Regions from separate parts of the Streptomyces sp. NBC_01451 genome, predicted to be linked through region 2. Evidence: riboswitches for the same ligand, from Rfam matches in the RefSeq annotation. Region 2 holds a riboswitch; the other holds the start of a gene.
The links. A riboswitch is a leader RNA that binds a small molecule or an ion and turns the genes downstream of it on or off. The one in region 2 is predicted to bind glycine.
Positions count from the first base shown of each region.

Region 1 (9,054 bases), 5.6 Mb from region 2:
GGAGACGACGTCCACGATCTCCATCTCCGGTATCGAGGCGTACGACGCCGAGGTCACCGGTCAGACGCAGATGCCGATGCTCTCGCCCGAGGCGCAGGCCGCGGTGGACGCGTTGCCGCTGGGGTCGGCGCTTCTGGTGGTGCGCCGTGGCCCGAACTCGGGCAGCCGCTTCCTGTTGGACAGTGAGCTGACCACGGCCGGGCGTCATCCGCAGAGCGACATCTTCCTGGACGACGTGACCGTGTCGCGGCGGCACGTGGAGTTCCGCCGGGGCCAGGACGGCATGTTCACCGTCGCCGACGTGGGCAGCCTCAACGGCACGTACGTCAACCGCGAGCGGATCGACCAGGTCGCCCTGTCGAACGGTGACGAGGTGCAGATCGGCAAGTACCGGCTGGTGTTCTACGCGAGCCAGCGGGGCTACTGACCCTCCTCCGGACCGAGTCCGGGGAGACCCCAGGGAAGGTCCATGCTTCAAACACCGAGCGGCGGTGCCGGGCACGGCATCGCCGCCGCGGACAGTGGGCTGATGAGCATCGGCACAGTGCTGAACGCGCTGCGCGACGAGTTCCCCGAAGTCACCATCTCCAAGATCCGTTTCCTGGAGTCGGAGGGGCTCATCGAGCCGCAGCGGACTCCGTCGGGGTACCGCAAGTTCAGCCCGGAGGACGTCGAGCGCCTCGGTCATGTCCTGAGGATGCAGCGGGACCACTATCTGCCGCTCAAGGTGATCAGGGAGTACCTGGACGCCATGGAGCGCGGCGAGGCCGTCCCGCTTCCCACGGTCGGCCGCCAGCGGGACGGCGAGCCGGTTCTGGAGCCCGAGGGGCCCACCGCTGTCCGTATCGGCCGCGCCGAGCTGCTCGCCGCCGCCGGGATCGGCGACGAGGAACTCGAGGAGTGGCAGTCGTACGGGCTGGTGGCTCCGCTGTCCGACGGTGCGTACGACGCAGAGACGGTCACCGTCGCCGCGCTCGTCGCCGAGCTGGGGCGGTTCGGGATCGAGCCGCGGCACCTACGGGTGATGAAGGCCGCCGCCGAGCGCGAGGCCGGCCTGGTCGACCAGGTGGTGGCCCCCCTCAAGCGTCACCGCAATCCCCAGACCAGGGCCCTCGCGGAGGCCCGCAGCAAGGAACTGTCGGGGCTCACGGTGAAGCTGCACGCAGCCCTGGTGCGGATCGCGCTGGGAGTGCGGCAGCCCTGAGCGCGGAGGGCTGCCGGAGGGCGGATCGGTCACCCGTTCCGTGCCCGACTACCCAAACATCCCGGGCACGGCCTAGGGTTGCTGTGTGAACGAGCTCGATGTCGTAGGTGTCCGGGTCGAAATGCCCTCCAACCAACCGATCGTGCTCCTGCGTGAAGTGGGAGGCGACCGCTACCTTCCCATCTGGATCGGGCCGGGTGAGGCGACGGCGATCGCCTTCGCCCAGCAGGGCATGGCCCCCGCACGACCGCTGACCCACGACCTGTTCAAGGACGTGCTGGAGGCCGTCGGCCAGGAGCTCACCGAAGTGCGCATCACGGACCTGCGCGAGGGTGTCTTCTATGCGGAGCTGGTGTTCGCCAGTGGCGTCGAGGTGAGCGCCCGCCCGTCCGACGCCATAGCGCTGGCGCTGCGTACCGGTACGCCGATCTACGGCAGCGACGGAGTGCTCGACGACGCCGGGATCGCGATCCCGGACGAACAGGAGGACGAGGTGGAGAAGTTCCGCGAGTTCCTCGACCAGATCTCTCCCGAGGACTTCGGGACCAACAGCCAGTGAGCTGCGACAGCGACGGCTGACTGGGCTCGCCGCCCCACGGACCCACTGGTCGGTGGGGCGCGTCCTTTGACCCGTGACGTCACGGATGATGGCAATTGCCAGCGGCGTGTGAGAGCGTCCTGCGGCCCACGCGGAGCACATTCGGCTAGCCTTTCCCCGCGGTGGGGTACGGGAAACCACTCCTAGGGTGATTATCACTCGGCGTGCCGAGTGTGGCGATCGTTGACGCACCCCTGGTGACTGCCTACCGTCGAGAAGGCAGTTCAAGGACGGAGGTCGGCGTGAGAAGCAGCGGCGACGGTACGGCTGGGGGTGCCCCCGGACGCGGTCTGGGGGAGAGCGGCCCGTACCCGCTTCACGGCAGCGCGGCCGATCACGTTCCGCGGCGGCCGACGGCTGTATCAGGCAGCGGAGGGGCGACTTCCATGGCGTCCGAGGAGATCGGCTACCGCGGACCCACGGCGTGCGCGGCGGCAGGCATCACGTACCGGCAGTTGGACTACTGGGCGCGCACCGGTCTGGTCGAGCCGAGCGTGCGGCCCGCGCACGGATCGGGGACGCAGCGGCTCTACAGCTTCCGGGACGTTGTGGTCCTGAAGATCGTCAAGCGCTTTCTGGACACCGGCGTCTCGCTGCAGAACATCCGTACGGCGGTTCAGCATCTCCGGGCGTGCGAGTTCCGAGATCTGGAGCGCATGACGCTGATGAGCGACGGAGCGACCGTCTACGAGTGCACCTCCCCGGACGAGGTGCACGCGCTGCTCCAGGGCGGGCAGGGCATTTTCGGTATCGCCGTCGGTGTGGTCTGGCGTGATGTGGAAAGCGCTCTCTCGCAGTTGCACGGGGAGCGCGTCGACACCGGCGAGACGCTCATCGGGCACAACCCCACGGACGAACTGGCGCGGCGGCGCAACCGGGCGGTCTGAGCGGCGTCCCCGGGTTCAGGGGCATTGTCAGTGGCGTAGGGCAGCATCGGTGATGTGAGAAACGCGCCCACGATCCTGCATCTCGACATGGATGCCTTCTTCGCCTCGGCGGAGCAGGCGTCCAAGCCGAGTCTGCGCGGGAAGGCCGTTGTCGTGGGCGGGCTCGGGCCGCGCGGGGTGGTGGCCACCGCGTCGTACGAGGCCCGTGTTTTCGGGGTGCACTCCGCGATGCCGATGGCGCAGGCGCGCAGGCTCGCGCCGAACGCCGCCTATCTCGTGCCCCGGGGCGGGTTCTACAAGTCGATCAGTGAGCAGGTCATGGGGCTCCTGCACGCCCTGTCGCCCCTGGTGGAGCCGCTGAGCCTGGACGAGGCGTTCGTCGACCTGGAGGCCGGGGAGGCGGCCTGGGACGAGGCGTCGGCGCGGCTTGCCGGGGCCAGGCTGCGCGCGGACATACGGGCCGTCACGGGGCTCACGGGATCGGTGGGGCTCGCCGCCTCCAAGATGCTCGCGAAGATCGCCTCGGAGCAGGCCAAACCGGACGGTCTGGTGGTGATCGAACCGGGGACCGAGCGGGCGCTGCTCGGACCCATGCCGGTGCGAACCCTGCCGGGGGTCGGCCCGGCGACCGGGGACCATCTGCGGCGGGCCGGGATCAGCACGGTCGACGAGCTGGCCGAGGCGGGCGAGGCCGAGCTCGTGCGGCTGCTGGGAAAGGCGCACGGGCACGCGTTGTACGCGATGGCGCTGGCGCACGACGAGCGGCCCGTGGTGTCCGCGCGGGAGACCAAGTCCGTGTCGGTCGAGGACACGTACGACGTGGACATCCACGACCGGGTCCGGGTGGGGACGGAGGTGCAGCGGCTGGCGGACCGGTGCGTGCGTCGGCTGCGCGGTGCCGGGCTGTCCGGGCGGACCATCGTCCTCAAGGTGCGGCGGTACGACTTCTCCACGCTGACCCGTTCCGAGACGCTCCGGGGGCCCACGGACGACCCAGGGGTGGTGCGTGAGGCGGCGGCCAGGCTCCTGGAGGCGGTGGACACGACGGGTGGTGTGCGGCTGCTCGGGGTGGGGGTCAGCGGTCTGGCCGACTTCACCCAGGAGGATCTGTTCGCGCAGGCCGCCGGGGAGCTGGCGGCGCTCGAACCGGTGGAGGAGGCCGAGCACGAGGGTGGTGAGCGGCAGGAGGTGGAGCAGCCCGTCGATCGGCACTGGACCACCGGGCACGACGTACGGCATGCCGACTTCGGCCACGGCTGGGTGCAGGGGAGTGGGCTGGGGCGGGTGACCGTCCGGTTCGAGACGCCGGAATCGGAGCAGCCGGGGCGGGTGCGGACGTTCCGGACCGACGATCCGGCGCTGGAGCCGGCGGACCCGCTGCCATTGGTGACCCTCGCGCCGCGAAGACCCGGCGGTCCGGACGAGGAGGAGTCGTCGGATCAGGCGTCGTCCGTGCCCGCCAGCCTGCCGAAGTCGTGGTCCGGGAAGGGCGGAGGCGGAGCCACGTCGAGGCCGTAGTGGTGGTAGAGCTGCAGTTCCTGCTCCGGGGAGAGGTGGCGGCCCACGCCGAAGTCGGGAGCGTCCTTGATCAGGGCCCGCTCGAAGGGGATGCGCAGGGCGCCGTCGACCAGTTCGCTGGGCTCCAGGGGCACGAAGGCGTCCCTGCTGAACAGCCCTGTCCTTATGGCTGCCCACTCCGGCACTCCTGTGGCGTCGTCGAGGTAGATCTCGTCGATCGTGCCGATCTTGGTGCCGTTGCGGTCGAAGGCCTTGCGGCCGATCAGGTTACGCGGATCGATGTCGGTCTGCACGGGCCCTCCCAATGGTCGCAACTCATCCGTAAGCACTACAAAAGAGCACTTCGGGGAAGGCGGCCACTCGAAGGTGTGTGTGGAGCCCGCTGATAGGCTTGCCAATGGCTGCTGACCCCGTGCGGGAGAGTCCTCCGGAACCTCGGAGGACGCCGAAGGAGCAAATCCTCCCCGGAATCTCTCAGGCCCCTGTACCGCATGGACGAGGTCACTCTGGAAAGAAGAGCGGGTGCTGACGGCTCCTGCTCTCACCGACGGTGAAAGCCGGGACGTCAGCGTGCTGGCGGCCCGGTGAAGCTCTCAGGTTGAGATGACAGAGGGGGAGGCCGTTCGGGCACCCGTGCCGTGGTGCCCCTCGAAGGTCGCGACGACCAGGAGGCCTCCGCAATGACCGCCCACCGCACTCCGCTCGCCGTACTCGAACAGGGCACGCCCTTCGAGCGCCGTCACATCGGGCCCGATCACGAGGACCGGGCCAAGATGCTCGCGCAGGTCGGATACGGCTCGCTCGACGAGCTGACGGCCGCCGCGGTCCCGGACGTGATCAGGAACGCCGACGCGCTCGACCTGCCGGGCGCGCGCACCGAGGCCGAGGTGCTGGCCGAGCTGCGGTCGCTGGCCGACCGGAACCAGGTGCTGGGGTCCATGATCGGACTCGGGTACTACGGGACCTTCACCCCGCCGGTCATCCTGCGGAACGTGATGGAGAACCCGGCCTGGTACACCGCGTACACGCCGTACCAGCCGGAGATCTCGCAGGGGCGCCTCGAAGCGCTGCTGAACTTCCAGACCATGGTCGCCGACCTCACCGGGCTGCCCACCTCCGGTGCCTCGCTGCTCGACGAGGGCACCGCCGCCGCCGAGGCGATGGCGCTGTCCCGGCGCATGGGCAAGAACAAGAAGGGGCTCTTCCTCGTCGACGCGGACGCCCTGCCGCAGACCATCGCCGTGATCGAGACGAGGGCCGAGCCCGTCGGCGTCGAGGTCGTCGTCGCCGACCTGAGCGCGGGCATCCCGGACGACATCGCCGGTCGCGAGATCAACGGTGTGCTTCTCCAGTACCCGGGCGCCTCCGGTGTCGTACGGGACCTGAAGCCGGTCGTCGACCAGGCGCACGGGCTCGGTGCCGTGGTCACCGTCGCCGCTGATCTGCTCGCCCTGACGCTGCTCACCTCGCCCGGTGAGTTCGGCGCCGACATCGCGGTCGGGACGACCCAGCGGTTCGGCGTGCCGATGGGCTTCGGCGGGCCGCACGCCGGGTACATGGCCGTGCGCGAGCAGTTCGCGCGCAGCCTGCCGGGGCGGCTCGTGGGTGTCTCCGTGGACGCGGACGGGCACAAGGCGTACCGGCTCGCCCTGCAGACGCGGGAGCAGCACATCCGCCGCGAGAAGGCGACCAGCAACATCTGCACGGCCCAGGTCCTGCTGGCCGTGATGGCGGGCATGTACGCCGTCCACCACGGGCCCAAGGGGCTGCGGACGATCGCCCGGCGCACCCACCGGTACGCCACGATCCTCGCCGCGGGGCTGAGTGCGGGCGGCGTCGAGGTCGTCCACGGGGCCTACTTCGACACCCTCACCGTGCGGGTGCCCGGGAAGGCCGGCGAGGTCGTCGCCGCCGCGCGCGAGCACGGGGTCAATGTGCACCTCGTCGACGCCGACCGGCTGTCCGTCTCCTGCGACGAGACCACCACGCGGGCTCAACTGGGCGCCGTGTGGGCCGCGTTCGGGGTCGACGGTGACATCGAGGCGCTCGACGCGTCCGCTGGGGACACGCTGCCGGAGGCGCTGCTGCGCACCGACGAGATCCTCACGCACCCCGTGTTCCACGAGTACCACTCCGAGACCGCGCTGCTGCGCTACCTGCGTCGGCTCGCCGACCGCGACTACGCGCTCGACCGGGGCATGATCCCGCTGGGCTCCTGCACCATGAAGCTCAACGCGACCACCGAGATGGAGCCGGTCACCTGGCCCGAGTTCGGCCAGCTGCACCCCTTCGCGCCCGCCGAGCAGGCGCAGGGCTATCTGACGCTCATCCGTGAGCTGGAGGAGCAGCTCGCCGAGGTCACCGGGTACGACAAGGTGTCGCTCCAGCCGAACGCCGGGTCGCAGGGCGAGCTGGCCGGACTGCTCGCCGTACGCGGGTACCACCGGGCCAACGGGGACGAGCAGCGGACCGTCTGCCTGATTCCGTCGTCCGCGCACGGGACCAACGCGGCCAGCGCCGTCATGGCGGGCATGAAGGTCGTCGTCGTGAAGACGGCCGGGGACGGTGAGATCGACGTCGAGGACCTGCGGGCGAAGATCGAGCAGCACCGGGACGAGCTCTCGGTGCTGATGATCACGTACCCGTCCACGCACGGGGTGTTCGAGGAGCATGTCGCCGACATCTGTGCCCAGGTGCACGAGGCCGGCGGGCAGGTGTACGTCGACGGGGCCAACCTCAACGCGCTGGTGGGGCTGGCCAGGCCGGGGCACTTCGGCGGGGACGTCTCGCATCTGAACCTGCACAAGACGTTCTGCATCCCGCACGGGGGCGGCGGTCCGGGGGTCGGCCCGGTAGGCGTGCGGGATCACCTCGCGCCGTATCTGCCCAACCACCCCCTCCAGCCCGCGGCCGGGCCCGAGACGGGCGTCGGGCCGGTCTCGGCGGCGCCCTGGGGTTCCGCGGGCATCCTGCCGATCTCGTGGGCGTACGTCCGGCTGATGGGCGGCGAGGGGCTCAAGCGGGCCACGCAGGTGGCCGTGCTGAGCGCCAACTACATCGCCAAGCGGCTGGAGCCGCACTACCCGGTGCTCTACACCGGGCCGGGCGGGCTGGTCGCGCACGAGTGCATCATCGACCTGCGGCCGATCAGCAAGGCGACGGGCGTGAGCGTCGACGACATCGCGAAGCGGCTGATCGACTACGGCTTCCACGCGCCGACGATGTCGTTCCCGGTGGCCGGGACGCTGATGATCGAGCCGACCGAGTCCGAGGACCTGGGGGAGCTGGACCGGTTCTGCGCGGCGATGATCGCCATTCGCGGCGAGATCGAGAAGGTCGGCGCGGGCGACTGGCCGGCCGACGACAACCCGCTGCGGAACGCGCCGCACACCGCCGCCGCGCTCGGCGGGGAGTGGACGCACGCCTACACGCGCGCGGAGGCGGTCTTCCCGGCCGGGGTCTCGGCGGCCGACAAGTACTGGCCGCCGGTGCGCCGGATCGACCAGGCCTTCGGTGACCGGAACCTGGTCTGTTCCTGCCCGCCGCTGGACGCCTACGAGGAGTAGTCACCCTCGGACATGCGTCGGGGCCGGTTCGCAGCAGATGTCTGCGGGCCGGCCCCTCTTCGTCTGTCGAGCCGTTCGGGCAGTTGCTCCTGACGTCGGGAGGCTGCCGTTCGTCCGTGTGCGCGGCCGTCAGGCGGCCGTCATCACCGCCGGGCGGTGCGGGGCGATGATCTGGCCGTCGGGCAGGAGCTCACCGGTGTCCTCGAAGAGGAGGACGCCGTTGCACAGCAGGCTCCATCCCTGCTCCGGGTGGTGCGCCATGAGGCGGGCGGACTCCCGGTCGGTGGAGTCGGCTGTCGGGCACGGTGGCTGGTGCTGGCACATTGATGGGATCTTTCGCTCTGTCGTGGAGTGTGAGATGGCTGTGTTGTCTGTCCTGCGGCTCGAAGTACTGCTCATGGCCGCCCCCCGTTGTGATAAATCGGTTCGAACCCAGTGTTGCCCCACGGGCGTCAATCCGCAGGTATTTGGCCGCACCACTTCTCACAGGTTCAAGACGCATCACCCGCGCAGACGGTTCAGCCCAACTGGGCTGTCCCTTTGGGTGGTTCCTGATGGCCGGATCGGGCTAGTCCGGACGGGGCGCAAACCGTTTACGGCTCGTACGAGCGTAATAGCGCGCGAAAGAGCGACGTGCCCCGCTGCCGGGAATTCGGCGGCGGGGCACGTGAGAATACGGAGAGTGCCGTGTCGTGTGCGTTCAGGCGGGGGAACTCAGCAACGGGGCCGGAGTCACCCGATGGGTCAGGACGGGGAGCAGTTCGGCGACCCGGTGCGGACGGTGGGCCGCGATGCCCGGTGGGGCCGGTGCCAGCGGGACGAGCAGGTCGGTCGCGGCCGGGTGGCCCTCGGCTCCGTCGGCGGTGGTGTCGCCGTGCAGCCAGAGTGTGAGCATGTACAGCTCGGGGACGGACAGCAGGCGCGCCTGGTAGGGCTGTTTCATCGTCTCGGCCTGGCGCAGGGCGCGCTCGGTGGCGGCGATGTAGGGCCCTTCGAAGAAGTGCGAGAAGGCCCAGCCGTCCGGGGTCAGCATGGTCTCCGCCGCGGCCACCGCACGGTCGCCGGCGCGGATCAGGAAGCGCCACCCGGTCAGTCGGGTGGCTGATGTGCCCTCGGGGGTGATCCGGTCCAGGACGTGCACGGGCAGCGGGAGTTCAGGGGTGGTGGGCCCCTGGGCGTTGCGAAGGGCAGGGGTGCGGGCCTCGCGGACGGCGGTGGGGGAACCGAGTGCCGTGAGGACGGTGCGCAGTGCGGGTGCGGGAGCCGGGGGGACATGCAGGG
Region 1 covers NZ_CP109479.1:8,299,571-8,308,624, forward strand. Annotated here, with positions in the region: gene OG595_RS45480 (FHA domain-containing protein) at 1-427, shown strand, start outside; gene ftsR (transcriptional regulator FtsR) at 470-1,204, shown strand; gene OG595_RS36475 (bifunctional nuclease family protein) at 1,290-1,763, shown strand; gene OG595_RS36480 (MerR family transcriptional regulator) at 2,045-2,689, shown strand; gene OG595_RS36485 (DNA polymerase IV) at 2,744-4,207, shown strand; gene OG595_RS36490 (PRC-barrel domain-containing protein) at 4,129-4,500, opposite strand; glycine riboswitch at 4,613-4,707, shown strand; gene gcvP (aminomethyl-transferring glycine dehydrogenase) at 4,888-7,773, shown strand; gene OG595_RS36500 (DUF5999 family protein) at 7,903-8,097, opposite strand; gene OG595_RS36505 (hypothetical protein) at 8,474-9,054, opposite strand, start outside.
Region 1: linked by a shared signal. The riboswitch ahead of gcvP (aminomethyl-transferring glycine dehydrogenase) and the one ahead of gcvT (glycine cleavage system aminomethyltransferase GcvT) in region 2 are both predicted to bind glycine.

Region 2 (9,054 bases):
ACGAGCGCGGCTTGAGCGCGGAGACCACACCGGCCGTGACACCGGACACCAGCCAGAGCACCGCGGCACCGGCGGCCAGCGAGACCGTCACCGGAATGCGGGAGGTCAGCTCCGGCCAGACCGCCTGGTGGGTCTTGAAGGAATAGCCGAAGCAGGGCGCGTTGCAGTGCGCCGTGGTGGGGCCGAGGTCGTAGGTGGCACCGACCACGATCCCCTTGATGAAGTGCCAGAACTGGGCATAGAGGGGCTGGTCCAGTCCCAGGTTGTGCTTGACCGCGGCGATGTCGGCCGCCGACGGGTTCTTCCCGATGTACTGCTGGGCCAGCGAGTCGGCGGTCTGACCGGCGAACCGCGGCAGTACGAAGAAGATGGCGAAGGTGACCGCGGTGACGACCAGCAGCAGGATCACTGCCGCAGCCATCCGGCGGAGGATGTACGAGATCACGGGGACCGGCGCCGGTGCCCGCGGGCCGCTAAGCCCGCGGGCACCAATGCCTTCACCTGCCTTCCGGGGCTACTTCTTGGTCGTGCCGATGTTGAGGTAGTCGTACTGACCGCTGAAGGCCGAGGAGGAGACGAGGTTGGTGAAGCCGGCCGGGCGGTACAGGAGGACCTTGAAGTAGGTCAGCGGGACGAGGGCGGCCTCGTCCATGGCCTTCTTGTCGACCTCGGTGTACAGGGCGTCACGCGCCGCCTTGTCCTCGGTGCCGATCGCCGTCTCCAGCGTCTTGTTGACATCGGCGTTGTCGAGCTGCGACAGGTTGGTGTTGCCGGACGCGCCGATCGCGTCACCGTGCAGGATCTGCTGCAGGAAGCCGTAGCCGGAAGGCCAGTCGGCACCCCACTGCATCATCATCAGACCGATGTTGTTCTTCTTGTCGAACTCGGGGACACCCGCGTTGTCGGTGAAGTACTTGCCCGACGGGTACTGCTTCAGGCTGGCGTTGATGCCGGCGGCCTTCAGCGAGTTGATGATCGCGGTGGCCGCGTCGATCTCCGCCGGACGGTCGCTGCGCGCGGAGATGTTCGTGCTGATCGTCGTCTTGCCGCAGGCCTGGAGCTGCTCCTTGGCCTTGGCCACGTCACCCTTGTTGCCGTCGGTGGCGTAGACGTCCGCCTTCTCGTAGCCCGGGATGTCCGGCGGGAGGACGGTCGTGGCGATGTCACCGCGGATCGGGCCGCCCTCGGCGGTCTGCACCGAGACCTTGTCGACCGCGTACTCGACGGCCTTGCGGCAGGCGACGTTGTCGAACGGCGCGAGCTTGGTGTTGATCGCCAGGTAGACGAGACGGCCACCGTAGGCGTTGTCGGTGTTGGCCTTCAGGGCGGCGGAGTTGACGACCTTCGCCTGCGTCGCGGCCTGGACACCCGTACCGCCCAGGTCGATGGCGTTGCCGGCCATGACGTCCTGGTCGATCGTCTCGGCGTTGACCTTCAGCTTGACGACGATCTTGTCCGGGTACTGCTTGCGCAGCGGGTCGGTCGACGCGTCCCAGTTCTTGTTGCGGACGAGGGTGACCTGCTTGCCGTCCTGGTAGCTCTCGAACTGGTACGAGCCCGAGGACACGATGTTCTTGACGTAGTCGACACCGGTGTCCTTGGCCTGCGGCACCGGAGCCGTCTGCGGCGTGGCGACCAGGTAGTCGAACTCCTGGAAGGCGCGGTTGAGCTTGAAGACGACCGTCGTGTCGTCCGGCGTCTCGATGGAGGCCAGGCCCCCGGCGCTCTTGTCCTTGTAGGGACCCTTGTACTTGTCGCCGCCGGCCAGGAACTGCTGGAAGTAGTTCGGGCCGAGGGAGAGCACGTCACGCGCGAAGTTGGAGCGCTCGACGGCGTACTTGACGTCCTTCGAGGTGATCGCGGTGCCGTCCTGGTACTTCAGCCCCGAACGGAGCTTGTACGTCCAGGTCTTGCCGCCGTCGCTCGGTACACCGGCGCTCGCGGCGAGGTCCGGGACCAGCTCGTTGCCCTTGTCGCCCGGACCGGGCTTGAAGGTCATCAGCGGGCGGGCGTACAGCCGGCTGAGGTTGTACATGTACGCGTAGTACGTGTTGCCGGGGTCGAAGGAGTCCGGGACGTCGGAGTACTCGTAGGTGACCGTCCCGCCTGTCTTGGTCGAGGCGTTGACGACGTCCTTGGTCGCTGCGTTGGCCCCAGCCGACTTCGTTCCGTCATTTCCCTCGTTGTCATCGGCTTTGCTGCAACCTGCAAGCAGCAGGCTCACAGAACCGATGGCCGCAACCGCGGCCAGCGCTGACCTTCGCATGATGGTCTGCTTCCTCCATTGTTGGAAACTTGATGGACTCTCGGCGCGACCGCTGATCAGCGACTGCGCGGGTCGAGAGCGTCGCGGAGACCGTCGCCGAGCAGGTTGAACGCCAGCACGGTGACGAAGATCGCGAGGCCGGGCACGATCAGGAACTGCGGATCGACCTCGTAGTAGGTGACGGCCTCGCTGATCATCCCGCCCCATGACGCCTGCGGGGGCTGGATGCCGACGCCCAGGAAGCTCAGGCTGGCCTCGAAGAGGATGTTGGTCGGGATGAGCAGCGTCGAGTAGACGATGATCGGGCCGACCAGGTTCGGGAGCAGCTCGCGGAAGAGGATGTACGGCCCCTTCGCGCCCATCCCCCGGGAGGCGTCGACGAACTCGCGCTCGCGCAGGGCCAGGGTCTGGCCGCGGACGATGCGTCCCAGGTAGGGCCAGTTGAAGAAGCCGATGATGAAGATCAGCACGCTGATGTGAAGGGGCAGCCCCTCCAGGCCGAACGCGCCGCCCTGGAGCGTGGCGGAGATGGCGATGGCGAAGAGCAGGAGGGGGAAGGCGAGGAAGGTGTCCATCAGCCGGCTGATGATCGTGTCGACCCGTCCGCCGTAGAAGCCGGCCACCACACCGAGGACCGTGCCGATCACGTTGGACAGGATCGTCGCGCCGAAGGCGACGACCAGCGAGACCCAGGAGCCCTCCAGGATGCGGGTGGCGATGTCGCGCCCGAACTTCGGTTCGACACCGAGCGGGTGGTCCCAGCTCATGCCGCCGAAGCCGCTCGTGGGGAGGGAACTGTTGGGGTCGATCAGATCCTGGTTGAAGGCGTTGGGGTCGAGGCCGAACAGCGCCTGGATGGGCCGGGAGAGGATCGCGAGCAGGACCAGCAGGATGACGATGACGCCGCCGGCGACCGCCACCTTGTCCCTCTTGAACCGGGACCAGGCGATCTGCCCCAGGGATCGGCCCTCGATCTGCCCCTTGCCGGCACCGGCGAGCACAGCCTCCGGCTGTACCTCGGCTGCCGCTGCGGTGGTCTCGATCGGTGCGGTCACAGGACCCGACCCCTCTCGCCGGTGGTGACCGGCCTACGCCTGCCGCTGTCTGCGGCTTGATTCACTTGCTCGCCGGACACGGGCCGCAGATGGTGCGGCCCGGTGAACCGGCTGTTCGTTCCTGCTGACGATCCGTGCTGATTAGTCGACTTAGCCATGCGCCGCCGCCCGCAGGATCGATGACCCCATCGTCTGACAGGCGAGTCTTCAGTGATTCGGCGATCACGTGAAAGGCCTGTCGGCGAAAGTATGCGCAACCGTGATGCTGTCCTGGGGATTCCGTTATCCGAACAGCGGGTAACGACCCTCGGACGCGGGGCAGTTGGGACAGAAGGGACATCCGAATACTATCGCGACTATCCGTCGTCATCTACGCGCGAAGACAGTGGCGCGCGAATTCGGCCGTACGGGTGAAGATCCGCTCAGTAACGACCCCGCGCGGGCGGATACCCGTATCCGCCCGCCGGAGCCTGTGGGGCCTGGGGCGGGGCGGCGATGGCGTGGGCCTCCCGGTCGTAGAACGGCCGGGCGTTCGCACGCAGCCACATCACGACCGGGTCGTGCTCGTCCGACATCGCGACCGTCGACACCGGCAACCCGTCGGGGACCGCCCCGATCGACTGCTGCATCATCGCGCGCACCGAGTCCACGGCGGGCGGCGAGGTGTCGTACACGTCCAGTCCGATGGCCAGATACGGCGCGCCGAGCGCGGGCTGCACCCAGGCGCGGCGCAGGGAGCGGACCGCCGGGGTGCGGTGGGCGTTCTGCGAGAGGAGGGCGTAGAACTGCGGGATCTCGATGCCGGGTTCGGCCAGCCGCAGGGGGCCGGCGGGCTGGCGCTCCAGGCCTGTCGCGATCCGGCGCAGGTCGAGCCAGGGGATGCCGACGCCGCCGCCCGGGGAGTGCGGGTTGAGCCAGAGGCCGTACTGGTCCGGATAGAGGGTGCGGGCCACGTCGAGGCCGTCGACCACCTCGTACGACCTGTTCCAGCCGCTGACCGACAGTTCCTGGGCGGAGGTCACACAGGGCGCGTATCCGTACCCGTCGACCTGCATGTTTCCGTACTGCGCGTCGGGGGAACCGGCCTGGCCGTGCCAGAGCAGCATCCAGATCTGGCCGGAGGACGGGGTCGCGAGGGCACGCAGGAGCGCCTCGTAGGCGTCGTAACGCCCGGGCGTCACCTGGCGCAGCATGTGCTCGACCTGACCGGCCGCGGCCGTGCCCGACGCGCTCACCATTACCGCCCCTTCGTAACCCTGACCGAGTTGTGCGTTCTAGCTTATGCGCTCCGCTGGTCAGGCCGTTGAGAGCTCGGGGCCTGGTGTTGTCGGCGGAGTGCGGGTGATTCGTGGCCTGTCGCGCAGTTCCCCGCGCCCCCGGGGGGTTGCCCCTGGGGCGCGTTCGTCAGTATCCATGCTGATAGAAGGGGCGGACCCTGTCCCTCAGCCAGTCGGTCACCGGGTCCTGGGCCGCGTCCAGGAAGACCAGGTTCACCGGCCAGGGTGAGGGCGATCGCCCCAGCGCCCTGCCCACCGCGTCCATGGGAATTGTGCGGGCCAGCGGGTCCCAGGGGGAGAGTTCGACGCCGACGAACAGGACGGGGGCGGCCGTTTCGATCGCCGCCAGGCAGCGGCGGGCCGTCCGGACCACGCCCGTGCCCGCGAACTCCGTTGCCGCGGCGGTGAGGAAGTCGACCGGGTCCTCCTGCCAGTTCGGCTCGTAGAGGCGGACCCGTCCGCCGCCGGCGCCGTCGAGGACGGTGCGGCCGGAGCGGCAGAGCTGGGCCACGGCCTGCGGGGGCAGCGGGACGCCGACCACACCGTCCGGGTTCACGGCGATGCCGACCTGGGGCGGCAGACCGCGCGCGAACTCGACGGCCGGGGCCACGGTGTACGACACATGGCCGCCGACGACCTGCCGGAACTGTTCCTCCGAGCTGAAGACCGGCACGTAGGCCTGGCCCTGGATGTCCATCGTGGGCAGGTCGAGAGGGCCGGTGTAGGGGCCGCCGCCGGACGGCAGGGGAACCCAGACGAAGCTGCGGCCGAGGACCTCGACGATACGGGCGCCCGCGCCGGGGACCCCGAGGGATGCCGAGAGCACCTCCTCCAGCTCGTTGCCGGGCCAGCCGCCGTGCGAGTGCGGGTGTACCTGCGCGGGGAAACCGCCGGGAAAGTCCGGGGGGAAGTCCGCCGGGATGTCCATCTGCCTACCGCCTGCTGTGAACCGCTGCCCTGGGTCCCTGGGTGGGAGTCCCTTAATGGGCAAAACCCTAACCGGCCCCGGCAAGTACGGCTGTCAGTCGGCGAAGTCGATCCTGCGGAGGGTGTCCGCCGCGTCCCGGTCGATCAGGACCGCCGAGCCGCAGCCCTCGGGCAGATTCCCCTTCTCCACCGAGCGCAGCAGACGTGAGGCGGCCCGGCGGTGGCGCAGGAACGCGTACCGCGAGACGCCCCGGCCGCGTTCGCGCTGGCCCTCAAGGGCCTCGTCCGGGGTGACGTCGAGGAGGAGCAGATGCAGGGTGCCGCCCCGGCGGCGGGCCTCGCGGGCCAGCCAGCCGCGCACCCAGGCCTGCGTACCGCAGTCGTGCACGACGACTCCGGCACCGGAGCGCAGGGCGCTGCGCAGTCCGGCGTAGTGGGCGAGGCGGACAAGGGGCCGGTAGACGGCGTAGGGGAGGAAGGAGGGTGTCAGGGCGTCCCAGTGGTCGCGGGTGTTCTGGGAGTCGATGCCGGTGGCGCGCACCGCCCGGCGCATCAGTGTGGACTTGCCGCTGCCGGGCAGGCCGGTGACCACGACGAGGTCGCGGGCGCCGAAGGTGAGGCCGTGCGGGCTGTGGCCCGCGCGCTCCCGAAGGTCGCGGATCACGGGTTCCGGCCGCGAGGCGCATGCCTCCCGGACGGGGGCGGCCGGCTGCTTGGGCAGCGCGTCGGTCAGTGCGAGGGCCGAGGTCGTCGCATACACCGTGGTCCTGTTCACCGTGATCGTCCTCCCATGGGGTCGGGAAGTACCGTCCCCGTCGAGTGTAAAGAGAAGGTAATACGCGGTGTCTCTCGTTTGGGTCCGCTTACTGCAACAGGCCTGCTACAGGGCGATATGTACGCCCGTGGCGTGGCTGTGTCCCTTCTGTGAAGGGTCCCCCTGCCGGGCCGAAGGAATGCGTGCGATGATGTGCCCGCCAACTGCATACCGGCCGCTTGAATCCGCGCGGGAGAGTTCCGGGCACCTACGGGTACCCGGGCGCCGAAGGAGCAAGTCCCTCCCTTGAATCTCTCAGGCCCCGTTACCGCGCGGGCGAGGCACATCTGAAAAGCGGGCCGCGGGTCGTCATGACCGGTGGCTCCACCCAAGGTGCAAGTCAGTGACCAGGCGTTTCGCCGACGGTCATGACGAACCTCTCAGGTTCCGATGACAGATGGGGAGGAACGACCTCGCCGTCATGCCCTGGGAGCACTACCGATGAGCAGCACCCCTCCGCGTCCGACCGCGCTCGATGCCCTGCATCGTTCGCTCGGCGCCACCATGACCGACTTCGCCGGCTGGGACATGCCCCTGCGGTACGGCTCCGAGCGCGACGAGCATCTGGCCGTGCGCACGAAGGCCGGCCTCTTCGACCTCTCCCACATGGGTGAGATCACCGTGACGGGGGCGGAAGCAGCCGCCCTCCTCGACCACGCCCTCGTCGGCGACATCGGGTCCGTCGCCGTGGGCCGCGCCCGCTACACGATGATCTGCCGGGCCGACGGCGGCATCCTCGACGACCTGATCGTCTACCGCCTGGCCGAGACCGAATACCTGGTCGTGGCCAACGCCGGCAACGCGCAGGTGGTGCTCGACGCCCTGCTGGAGCGCGCCGACGGCTTCGACGCGCTGGTCCGCGACGACCGGGACGCCTACGCGCTGATCGCCGTCCAGGGCCCTCAGGCCCCCGGCATCCTCGCCGCCCTCACCGACGCCGATCTCGACGGCCTGAAGTACTACGCGGGTCTGCCCGGCACGGTCGCCGGCGCCCCTGCCCTGATCGCGCGCACCGGGTACACCGGCGAGGACGGCTTCGAGCTGTTCGTGGCGCCGGAGGACGCGGAGAAGGTGTGGCAGGCGCTGACCGACGCGGGCACGCCCGCCGGGCTCGTCCCCTGCGGCCTGTCCTGCCGGGACACACTGCGCCTGGAGGCCGGCATGCCGCTGTACGGGCACGAGCTGACCACCTCCCTCACCCCCTTCGACGCCGGGCTCGGCCGGGTCGTCAAGTTCGAGAAGGCGGGCGACTTCGTGGGCCGCGCGGCGCTGCGCGAGGCCGCCGAGCGCGCTTCGTACGAGCCGCCGCGGGTACTCGTCGGACTGGTCGCCGAGGGCCGTCGTGTCCCGCGCGCCGGATACGCGGTCGTCGCCGGCGGCCGGGTGATCGGCGAGGTCACCTCGGGCGCCCCCTCCCCCACGCTCGGGAAGCCGATCGCGATGGCGTACGTCGACGCCGCGCACTCGGCGCCGGGTACGGCGGGCGTGGGCGTGGACATCCGGGGCAGCCACGAGCCGTACGAGGTCGTGGCGCTGCCCTTCTACAAGCGCCGGAAGTAGCCCCGGTCCTCGTTCCGGTGTCGTGAGCGAGCCGTGTCCTGCCTGCTGACAGGCAGGCGGTTTTTCCCCCGTAGCACCCCATGCATGACCAGTCCCCCGCGTACAGGAGAATTCAGGCCATGAGCAACCCCCAGCAGCTGCGCTACAGCAAGGAGCACGAGTGGCTGTCGGGCGCCGAGGACGGCGTCTCGACGGTCGGTATCACCGAGCACGCGGCCAACGCGCTCGGCGATGTCGTGTACGTCCAGCTTCCCGAGGTCGGTGCCGCGGTGACCGCGGGCGAGACCTGCGGTGAGCTGGAGTCGACCAAGTCCGTCAGCGACCTGTACTCCCCGGTCACCGGTGAGGTCACCGAGGTCAACGAGGACGTCTCCAACGATCCGTCACTGGTGAACTCCGCCCCGTTCGAAGGCGGCTGGCTCTTCAAGGTGCGTGTCTCGGAGGAGCCGGGCGACCTGCTCTCCGCGGACGAGTACACCGCGTTCTCCGGCAGCTGAGACTCCGGGCTGAGATTTCCAGGCACAAGGACGTAAGGACGTACTGACCCCATGTCGCTTCTGAACACTCCCCTGCACGAACTCGACCCCGACATCGCCGCCGCCGTCGACGCCGAGCTGAACCGCCAGCAGTCCACCCTGGAGATGATCGCCTCGGAGAACTTCGCTCCGGTCGCGGTCATGGAGGCCCAGGGCTCGGTCCTCACCAACAAGTACGCCGAGGGCTACCCCGGCCGCCGCTACTACGGCGGCTGCGAGCACGTCGACGTCGCCGAGCAGATCGCGATCGACCGGGTCAAGGAGCTGTTCGGCGCCGAGTACGCCAACGTGCAGCCGCACTCGGGCGCCTCCGCCAACCAGGCCGCGCTGTTCGCGCTGGCCCAGCCCGGCGACACCATCCTCGGCCTGGACCTGGCCCACGGCGGCCATCTCACCCACGGGATGCGGCTGAACTTCTCCGGCAAGCAGTTCGACGTGGTCGCCTACCACGTGGACGAGGCCGGCCTGGTCGACATGGCCGAGCTGGAGCAGCTCGCCAAGGAGCACCGCCCGAAGGTGATCATCGCGGGCTGGTCCGCGTACCCGAGGCAGCTGGACTTCGCGGAGTTCCGCCGCATCGCGGACGAGGTCGGGGCCTACCTCTGGGTCGACATGGCGC
Region 2 covers NZ_CP109479.1:2,652,461-2,661,514, forward strand. Annotated here, with positions in the region: gene OG595_RS11210 (ABC transporter permease) at 1-445, opposite strand, end outside; gene OG595_RS11215 (ABC transporter substrate-binding protein) at 515-2,266, opposite strand; gene OG595_RS11220 (ABC transporter permease) at 2,323-3,321, opposite strand; gene OG595_RS11225 (enhanced serine sensitivity protein SseB C-terminal domain-containing protein) at 3,744-4,556, opposite strand; gene OG595_RS11230 (enhanced serine sensitivity protein SseB) at 4,726-5,526, opposite strand; gene OG595_RS11235 (AAA family ATPase) at 5,620-6,306, opposite strand; glycine riboswitch at 6,520-6,620, shown strand; glycine riboswitch at 6,621-6,746, shown strand; gene gcvT (glycine cleavage system aminomethyltransferase GcvT) at 6,781-7,899, shown strand; gene gcvH (glycine cleavage system protein GcvH) at 8,019-8,396, shown strand; gene glyA (serine hydroxymethyltransferase) at 8,448-9,054, shown strand, end outside.